DNA from 3 places in the Paraburkholderia sp. EG286A genome. Region 1 is predicted to be linked to each of the others. Evidence: riboswitches for the same ligand, from Rfam matches in the RefSeq annotation. Region 1 holds a riboswitch; each other region holds the start of a gene.
The links. A riboswitch is a leader RNA that binds a small molecule or an ion and turns the genes downstream of it on or off. The one in region 1 is predicted to bind cobalamin.

Region 1 (3,269 bases):
GCGTGGGCGGCCAGCTCACGGTGGCGGGCGGCACGCTGCATGTGAAGTTCGTGAACGGCTATACGCCGAAGGCGGGCGACACGATCGACGTGATCGACGGCAGCGGCGCATCGGTGAAATTCGCAACGGTCACGGTGGATGGTTTCAAGGCCACGCCCGTTTATTCTTCGACCGGCGTTTCGGTGAAGCTCTCGGCCTCGTGATGTAGTCACTCAGCAAAGCGGCCCCGAATCGCGATGGTTCGGGGCCGCTTTGCGTGTGAATCAGAAGCGATGCCGGATGCCCGCCGCCACGAGCACCTGGTTGCGGCCGCCCGACGGGTCGCAGGTGTTGATCATCGCAAACGCACCGGACGACGCGCGCTGATAGACGGCCTCGGTATACACGTCCGTGCGTTTCGACAGCTGATAGTCGGCCTGCAGCGCACCTTGATGCCAATGTGCGGAGGTCGCGCCCGTATAGGCATACATGCCCGCCAGCGAGAACGCGGGCGTCACCTGCCAAAGCGCATTCACTTCGTAGTTGCTGAAGGCGATCGACGGCAGCGGCACGCCGCCATCGGCCTCGCTCACACCCGTATGAATGGAACGTGACCAGGCTGCGCCGAGCGTCACGTCGCCGAGCGCGTAGCTCATGCCCGCGCCAATGGTGTCTTCGCGCTGCACCGCGACCTCAGTCGGCACGAGGCCCGCACCCGGCAGCACCGACGTGTCGTACGCACCCACCGAAGAGGCGCCGCGTCCGTCGATGTGCATCCAAGCCACGCCGGCGCTGAACGGGCCGCCCTCGTAATGCGCGCCGAAACCGTAGGCGCGGTTCTGCGCAAAGCGCCCCGCCGCGTTCGAAAACGCGTACATCGCGCCGGCGCTGAAACCGCCGTATGTGGCGCTCGCGAACTTCACGGCGTTCGAGGCGAGCCACGAATTGTTGGCGTTGTCGTTGTCGAACGGGTGCGCGAATGCCGTGCCGCCCGCACCGCCCGTCAGCGTAAACGGGGCGAAGTAGTCGTGCATCGTGTCGTACTGACGGCCCAGCGTGATCGTGCCAAATCGTTCGGATTGCAGACCAACATAGAACGGATGGTCGTTGAAGGCTTCGCCGGAGGTGACCGAGAAACCGCGCTCGAGGCGAAAGATCGCAGCGTTGCCGCCGCCGAGATCCTCGCTGCCCTGCAGGCCCCAAAAACTGCCGTCGATCAGGCCCGAGCCTGCGCGATACTGGCTGCGGCCCGCAACGTCGCTGACATAGTCGACGCTAGCGTCGATCTCACCGTACAACGTGACCTGCTGCGCCGAGGCGCCGGCGCCTGTGAATGCCAACGCCGCCCCGCCGAGGGCGGCCAGAATGTGCTTGTTCATGAGTCTTCTTGTTTGTGCTTGTAAAGAATGCATGGACGAGCGCCGTCAGCCCTCGCTTGTTGCGGCGAGGTGCCCCGACGTCGTCGTTAATCTGTCAATTTCCAGCGTGCTTTTGAACAGCGAACGCCTGGTGGCCCGTGAGCGGTCTACGCCGCATCGGGGCCGGTGGTGGCGGCCGGATTGGCCCGCTTTTCCAAGGTAGGAGGGTGTGCATTGACGGCTCCTTGGGTTACGCGCCCGGGAATGAGTCGTGAAATAAACGTAGCGAGGTCTGACTTCTGGCTCGATTGACAGCCAGTCACAGTGGCGCGACCGCGCCGGATTCTCACCGGCTTCCCTGCTGCGTTTCGCTCGTGCAGCGCCTACGCGCGAAAAACAGCTGCAAGGATAGCGTAAGTTGCGGGAGCGGCCAAACCGGGTGTTTTCGCCACACGACACACGTCAAAGGTTGACGCGGCGAATGCGCGGCCATTACCCTTGCGCGCTGATGGTTCCCGGCGACGGGATCAAAAGGGAACGCAGTGCAAGACTGCGGCTGCCCCCGCAACTGTTAGCGGCGAGTCCATGCCAGAGCGTGCCACTGGGAAACCGGGAAGGCCGGCAACGGACGTCGACCCGCGAGCCAGGAGACCTGCCATCAGCCGAGTCCAGCAGCCGCAGCGGGCGGGGATCCCCAATGCGCAAAAGCACCGCCCACGCGGCGATCGCCCGTTGCACGGACAGCCCGTTTTTCAGGAGCTGTTTCCAGCCACCGCATCATGAAGTTTCGCCAATTCGTTTTGACTTCCGCCGCGCTCGCCTGTGCGTGGCAATCCGCGCATGCCGCGGACGCATCGCCCACCCAGACACAGCAGCAAGCCGGCGACGGCACCACGCTGCCCAATATCCTCGTCGTGGGCGACGCGCAGCATCTGCCGCAATCGTTCGACCAGCGCTACGCAAGCACCCAGGTGCTCACGCGCGAGGACCTCGACCGCGTCTCCCCCGCCGACCCCAGCATCGCGCAGGCGCTCGCCACGCTGCCCGGCGTCACCGTCTCGCAGACCGGCGGGCCGGGGTCGTACACGGGGGTGAGCATCCGCGGGTCGTCGGCCGACCAGGTGGCCGTGTTCATCGACGGCATACGCATAGGCTCCGTCACCACGGGCACGGCCGAATGGGCCGATCTGGCGACCGCCTCGTTCGACCGCGTCGAAGTGATCTCGGGCCCCGCAGCCGCCTCGTTCGGCGCGGATGCCGTGGGCGGCGTCGTGCAGCTCTTCACGCGTCATGCGTCGAACCAGCCGAACCAGACCACCGTCTCGTTCGGCGGCGGCTCGAACAAGACCTTCGACACGCAGGTGCGCACCTCGGGCACGATCGGCTCGACCGGGCCGCTTTCCGCACTGAGCGGCCTCACCTACTCGCTGGGCCTGCACGACTACAACACGGCGGGCATCGACGCGACCCAGCCCTGGGCCTACGGCCACGAAGACGGCCGCAACGCGTACCACGCGCAGAACCTGGACGCGCGCCTTGGCTACGCGCACGACAACTGGTCGATCTCGACCTTCGCGCTCTACCACCGCTCCGATCTCTCGTACGACAACGCGGGGGGCAACGACCGCCAGCGCGACAACCAGCTCACGACCGGCCTCGCGTTCCACCTCGACATCACGCCGACCACGCAGTTCGACCAGTCGGTGGGCTACGCGACGGACCGTCAGTTCCTCTATTCGAACGACCCGACGATCCCGACCGACGAGATCGACTCGACGCGCTTTTCCACCTCCACGTCGATCACGCATCAGGAAAGAGGCCACACGCTCTTCGGCATGCCGCTCGACGGCGAGACCAAGCTCGCCTACGACTACACGCGCGAGATGGCGTTCCTGCCCGTGGATGTGCCGGGCGGCCTGCCCGCGCGCAACG
Region 2 (3,269 bases), on a different contig from region 1:
TACTCCGGGGCCGCTGCGCGAGGGCTAGCGCGGCGGCTTCGATCGTCAGGTTGCGCGCGACGAGCCGGCCGAAGCCGCTTTGCGTCTCGTCGCGCTGGTACAGGTCGTAGTGGTCGGGGGCGCTGGCGAGCAACGTGAACGGCGCGCAATGCGCGGCCGCGCAGGAGCGCTCGCAGCCGCTCAGGTGGGCTTCGGCGCCGGGCGGCAGCAGGGCGGCGAGGCGCTGGGCGTCGGCTTTCGTGTCCGCGCGGCTTTTTGCGCATCCCGTCGAGCCGGTGCACGCGATCAGGCGCGCGAGCGGGTTGGCGCGCGAGACGATGAGACCGAGCGCGTGCAGGCGTTCGAGCGCAGCGGGCACGGCGTGCGCGGGCACGTTCGGCAGCAGCACGCCTTGCCATGGCGTCACGCGCAGCGTCGCATCGCCCGAGTCTTCCGCGAGCGCGGCGAGTGCGTGCAGCGTTGGCGCGTCGATACGGCCGAGCGCGGGCTGCGTGCCCACGTAGCCGCGGCCGTCGGCGTGCAGCGCGTGCGCGCCGAGGCGCAGGTCGGCGGGACTCGCCGCGCGGCGCCACGCGTGCAGCGTGGCGTCGTCACGCATCAGCGTGCATTCGCCATGCTGTTGCGCGCGCTGAAGCAGCGCGTCGAGCGAGTGAGCGGCCAGCACGTCGCGCATGCGTGTGGCGTCCGCGCCCGCGAGATCGAGGAACGCATGCAGCAGCGCGCGCATCGATGGGCAAACGTCTTCGGCGCCAAGCGTGCCGACTGGCTGCGCCGTGGGGCAACCCGCGAGGCCCAGCGCGAAGCGCACCGTTGCGCCATGCGGCAGCGCGGCGAGCCAGATGTCGTGCGGATGCTCGAGCATCGCCACACGCTCGCCGCCGTCCAGTTGCAGCGCGAACTTGGGCGAGAGCGCGGCGAAGCGTGGCTCGCGCCGCATCATGTCGATGAGCGCGGCGGCGAGTTCCGTCGTGTCGCACAACGCGTCAGGATCGAGGCCCGCGAGCGGGCTCAGCATCACGTTGCGCAATTCGTCGGCGGCGCAAGCACGCTCGATCGGGCTCGCGGCGTCGATGCCGGTAGGGCCGAGGCCTGCGTCGATCAGCGCGGCGCTCAATGCCGCTTCCTCGCCGGCGCGCACGCCGCGAATCTGCACGTTCGCGCGATTGGTCAGTTCGAGTACGCCGTTCGCGTGTGTCGACGCTGCGTCGGCGAGGGCCCGCGCACGCGCGGCGCTCAGCACGCCGCCAGGCAGACGGATGCGGCACAGGCCGCCGTCGCGCGCCGCGACCACGCGCACGAGCCCCGGGCACGCCGAGGGGCGGAGCACGGCTAATGCGGCAATGGGCGAGACGGGCTTCGTTGCGTGTTTCAAGGCATTATCGGGTAAGCATCACGCTGGAGCGGCGCGTTGCCCGCACGGCAGGCGGGAAACGGCAGCGATATCGGTACACCCCGCCCGATATGGGTTCGCGCGAACAGTCGGCCGGCAGGTCTCCTGGCTCGCAGGTCGTGAACCGCATCGGCCTTCCCGGTAAAACCAGTGGCTCGGGTGGATGCGGTCTCGCTGCTCACAGTCGCGGGGGCGGCCACAGCTTGCTGTGTTCCCTGATTGCGATCCGGAGTTAGCGCTTCAGCGCTTACTCCGGTCCCATGCAAAGCTGCGATCCGGAGTTAGCGCTTCAGCGCTGACTCTGGTCTCACGCAAAGTTGCCTTAACGGCGCCGGCGGACACGGTATTATGCCCGTTTTCGCGCGTGCTCCGCCCCACGATCGGGCTGCGGGCCCGTGGCGGCATAGAGAAACAGGCAACGGCGGGAGAGCGAATGCAGGGCAAGCAGGCATGGCTGACGGTGGTGGGCATCGGCGACGACGGCTACGCGGGGCTCGGGCGCGACGCGCGGCGCGCGCTGTTCGACGCGGCCATCGTGACGGGTGGCGAGCGCCATCTGGCGATGCTGCCCTCGCGCGTGCGTGCACGGCGCGAAGCGTGGCCCCAGCCGTTCAGCGTGGAGGCGCTGCTTGCGTACCGCGAGGCGAATGCGTCCGTCTGCGTGCTCGCGAGCGGCGACCCCATGCTGTTCGGCGTAGGCGCGACGCTCGCGCGCCGCGTGGCGCCAGGTGAAATGCGCGTGCTGCCCGCGCCGTCGTCGCTCTCGCTCGCGGCGGCGCGCATGGGGTGGGCGTTGCAGGATACGGCGATGGTCTCGCTCGTCGGCCGTCCGCTCGATGCGCTGCGCCGCCATCTCTACGCGCGCTCGCGCGTGCTCGCGTTGAGCGCGGACGGCCGCACACCCGCGGCGCTCGCCGCGCTGCTCGCCGAAGCGGGCTTCGGCGCCACGCGTCTTGCGGTGTTCGAGCATCTCGGGGGCCCGCTCGAACGCCGCATCGAAGGCCGCGCCGACGCGTGGCACGTCGAACAAGCCGCGGCGCTCAATCTGGTCGCGTTCGAATGCGAAAGCGATAGTGCGCAGACGCCCGCGCGCGGCTGGACGCTCACGCCCGGCCTTCCCGACGACGCCTTTCGCCACGACGGTCAGATCACGAAGCGCGACGTGCGCGCGCTCACGCTCGCGCGTCTCGCGCCGACGCCCGGCGCGCTGCTGTGGGACGTGGGCGCGGGCAGCGGCTCGATCGGCATCGAGTGGATGCGCTCGCACGCCGCCTGCCGCGCGATCGCGATCGAGGCGCACGCCGAGCGTCAACGCTTCATCGAGCACAATCGCGCGGCGTTGGGCGTGCCGGGTTTGCAACTCGTCGCGGGCCGCGCGCCCGAAGCGCTCGCAGGACTCGCCGCGCCCGACGCGGTCTTCATCGGCGGCGGCGTGACCGTACCCGGCGTGCTGGACGCGTGCTGGGCGGCGCTCGCGAGCGGCGGCCGACTCGTCGCGAACGCGGTGACGTTGCAGAGCGAAGCGGCACTCGTGGCATGGCGCGCGCAGCACGGCGGCACGCTCACGCGCATCGGCATCGGCGAGGCGCAACCGCTGGGCGGCTTCGACACCTGGCGTCAGGCCTTGCCCGTCACGCTTTACGAGGCCGTCAAGCCATGACGGCGCGCATCCTGCTGCTCGGCGGCACCGGCGATGCGCTGGCGATCGCGCGCACGCTCGGCCCGCAGCACGTGTACTCGCTCGCGGGCCTTGGCCGCGTGCCCGCCGATCTCGCCTGCGCGGTGCGAGTGGGCGGCTTTGGCGGGGCAGAAGGGCTCGCGCGCTTTCTCGCCCACGAAAACATCGCACTCGTCTTCGACGCCACGCATCCCTATGCCG
Region 3 (3,269 bases), on a different contig from region 1:
AGCGCGCGGCACGCTTCTTTGCCCACCATCCACAGGTCGAGCGAGAGCACCGGCGCGCCGCTCGCGCGGGCGAGGATCATCGGGTCGAGAAAATCCGGCCCGGTCTTGAAGACGCGCACGCGCCGGCCCGCGCGCCGGTGCAGGCGCGCGAGGCCGGCCGTGAGCGTGGTCTTGCCCTGGCCCGAAGCGGGCGCGCTGATGAAGAGCGCGGGGCAGGCAACCGTTGCGCTCATGCGCTTAGAACTCCACGCCCTTTTGCGCTTTCACGCCTTGCTCGCGATACGGATGCTTCACGAGGCGCATTTCCGTGACGAGGTCGGCCGCTTCGATCAGCGCGTCGGGCGCATGGCGGCCCGTCACGACCACGTGCACGTGCGGCGCGCGCGACGCGATCACACCGAGCACTTCGTCGAGCGGCAGATACTCGTATTTGAGCACCGTGTTGAGTTCGTCGAGGATCACCATGGCGTAGTCGCCGCTCTCGATCATGCGCTTCGCTTCGTCCCAACCCTTGCGCGCGGTGGCGATGTCGCCGTCGCGATTCTGCGTGTTCCAGGTGTAGCCGTCGCCCATCGTCACGAAATCGCAGTGCGCAACGCTGCCGAGAAAGTCGCGTTCGGCCGTGTGCAGCGCGCCCTTGATGAACTGCACGACGCCGAGCTTCATGCCGTGGCCGAGCATGCGCACCGCCATGCCGAACGCGGCCGTGCTCTTGCCCTTGCCGTTGCCGGTGTTGACGATCAACAGGCCCTTTTCGTGCGTCGCGGCGGCCTGCTTCTTCTCGTGGCCCTCGCGGCGGCGTTGCGTCATGCGTTGGTGCGATTCGGGATCGGTTTTCATCATCGGGAGTGGGTTGATTGCGGCGCTTTCGCGTCCGCGTTTGCGGGGTCTTGCAGAAAGCCTGCGATTGCGACCGTCACGCCGTCGAGCGCCAGCTTGCCGCGCACGAGCGGAGCGCCGCCCGCCGCGAGACGCGCGCAGGGCTCGCACACGCCGTCCACGCCGAACTGCGCCTGCGCGGCGGCGGAGGGCGGCGCCGGTGTCGGCGTCGCGGCGAGTTGCTCCCGCGTGTACGTCTGCAGCGGCAGCGCGTGTGCCGCGCAAAACGCTTGCAAGGCGGGTTCGCCGGCTTTGGCGTCGAGCGTCGCCACGGCCGTTACGCCGTCGAGCGGCCACGCGCCGAGCGCGGCGCGCACTGCGGCTTCGACCTGCGCGAGCGTCACGCCGCGCCGGCAGCCGATGCCGAGCGCAAGCGGCGGCACGCGCTGCGCGGGCTCCGGCGTGGCTTCGAATGAGGCTGCGCGCGAGGCGCGATGTTCGGCAGGATTCACGGCGAGAGCGTCGATCGAAGGCGTGACCGCAGTGGCAAAACGAGCAAAAGCGTCGCGTTCCAGCAGGCGCCGGATGCGCGCTACGATAGCACACGCTTTTGCGGCTTCCCACGCCTTCCTTGACGCGCAGGCCCCCCGCGCCTACACTCGCACGCACTCTGGTGCTCGCGCGCGCGATTCATAATGCACGCGCAGTTAAACGGGAATCAGGGAGCCATCCCGCCTCGGGCATGGCCAACCTGAACTGCACCCGCAACGGTACAACGAGCGCGGCGTTCGCACGAATGCCGCAAACCGCTTCCATGCTTTACGCAGTCCACGCCACTGTGCAAGCCGGCCGCAAGGCCGCTCGCGCGGGAAGGCGAAGCGGTGTTTCGTCAGTCCGGATACCGGCCAGATACGTGGGATTCGCGCTGCGGGGATGCGGTGCCGGGTCCGTGATTTTCATGCGTCAGCCGGGCGAGGCCCGGGTGCGTTTCTGGCCGTTCGTCCCCTGCAGGTTGTTGAATCGTTGCGCGTGACAGCGTTTCCATGGATGCGCGCGTGTCCGCAACGCAGCACCCGCACGAACGGCAGGCGCGACGCACCATGCCCCTCGATACGGCCTGGCGCCGAAGGAGCACTTCATGCAAATGCGCAAGATTCCGGTCACGATCGTGACGGGCTTTCTCGGCAGCGGTAAAACCACACTGCTGCGTCACATTCTTCAGCACGCGGGCGGCCTGCGCGTCGCGGTCATCGTCAACGAATTCGGCGAACTCGGTATCGACGGCGAGATTCTGCGTGGCTGTGGCATCGGCTGTGACGAGAACGGCAACGAAACCGAAGGCCAGCTCTACGAACTCGCGAACGGTTGCCTCTGCTGCACCGTGCAGGAAGAGTTCTTCCCCGTGATGGAGAAACTGCTCGAACGCCGCGGCGATGTCGATCACGTGCTGATCGAAACCTCGGGTCTCGCGCTGCCCAAGCCGCTCGTGCAGGCGTTCAACTGGCCGTCGATCCGCAACGCGTTCACCGTCGATGCGGTCGTGACCGTGGTGGACGGCCCCGCCGCCGCGAGCGGCCAGTTCGCCGAAAATCCGCAGGCCGTGGACGCGCAGCGCCGCGCCGACCCGAATCTCGATCACGAATCGCCGCTGCATGAGCTGTTCGAAGACCAGCTTTCGGCCGCCGACCTCGTCATTCTCAACAAGACCGATCTGCTGGACGTTGCGGGCCAGGACGCGCTCATCGCCGAGCTGCGCGAAGAGCTGCCGCCGCAGGTGAAGATCGTGCGCGCGCAGCACGGCAAGCTCGATCTGCATACGCTGCTTGGGCTCGAGGCGGCCTCCGAGGAGAGCATTCATCTGCGCCACGACCATCATGGTTCCGCCGACGATCCCGATCATCACCACGACGAGTTCGATTCGGTCGTGGTGTCGGGCAATGCGGCTTCGCGCGAGACCGTGATCGAGGCGCTGCAGCAACTCGTCGATGCGCACACGATCTATCGCGTGAAGGGCTTTGCCGCGTTGCCGGGCGCGCCCATGCGCCTCGTGATTCAAGGCGTGGGCCGCCGCTTCGACAGCTATTTCGACCGCCGCTGGAACGCACAGGAAAGCGCGGCGCAGCCGCTGGCGAGCCGCTTCGTGCTGATCGGCGAAGACCTCGATGGCGCGACGCTGCAAGCGGCCTTCGATACCGCATTGGCGAACCTGCAGACCGCGGGCGCGAAGTGAACGCGCCGAGCTAGACGAGGCAGTCCCATGCATTTGCTGCGCACCACGCCAGGCGGTTTCGTCGACGACACGCAAGGCGTTATCCGGATCGACCAGCAGCCCGCCGAGATCGTCGTGCTCAGTTCGGCGGACACGACGCTCGCGCTGCTCGCGAGCGTCGTGCCGCGCCTGCCCGCGGGCTTTCCGAGCGTGCGGCTCGCGAACGTCACGTATTTGCGCC

Region 2: another riboswitch for cobalamin. It lies ahead of cobG (precorrin-3B synthase); the one in region 1 lies ahead of AB4Y35_RS19540 (porin).
Region 3: another riboswitch for cobalamin. It lies ahead of cobW (cobalamin biosynthesis protein CobW); the one in region 1 lies ahead of AB4Y35_RS19540 (porin).

What each region holds. Positions count from the first base shown of each region.
Region 1 is NZ_JBFRCB010000004.1:150,269-153,537, forward strand. It holds gene AB4Y35_RS19535 (phosphatase PAP2 family protein) at 1-203, shown strand, start outside; gene AB4Y35_RS19540 (porin) at 264-1,358, opposite strand; cobalamin riboswitch at 1,605-1,739, opposite strand; cobalamin riboswitch at 1,830-2,012, shown strand; gene AB4Y35_RS19545 (TonB-dependent receptor) at 2,117-3,269, shown strand, end outside.
Region 2 is NZ_JBFRCB010000006.1:498,594-501,862, reverse strand. It holds gene cobG (precorrin-3B synthase) at 1-1,372, opposite strand, end outside; cobalamin riboswitch at 1,468-1,656, opposite strand; gene cbiE (precorrin-6y C5,15-methyltransferase (decarboxylating) subunit CbiE) at 1,824-3,050, shown strand; gene AB4Y35_RS29295 (cobalt-precorrin-6A reductase) at 3,047-3,269, shown strand, end outside.
Region 3 is NZ_JBFRCB010000006.1:512,982-516,250, reverse strand. It holds gene AB4Y35_RS29365 (cobyrinate a,c-diamide synthase) at 1-233, opposite strand, end outside; gene cobO (cob(I)yrinic acid a,c-diamide adenosyltransferase) at 238-840, opposite strand; gene AB4Y35_RS29355 (cobalamin biosynthesis protein) at 840-1,262, opposite strand; cobalamin riboswitch at 1,474-1,744, shown strand; gene cobW (cobalamin biosynthesis protein CobW) at 1,958-3,049, shown strand; gene cobN (cobaltochelatase subunit CobN) at 3,077-3,269, shown strand, end outside.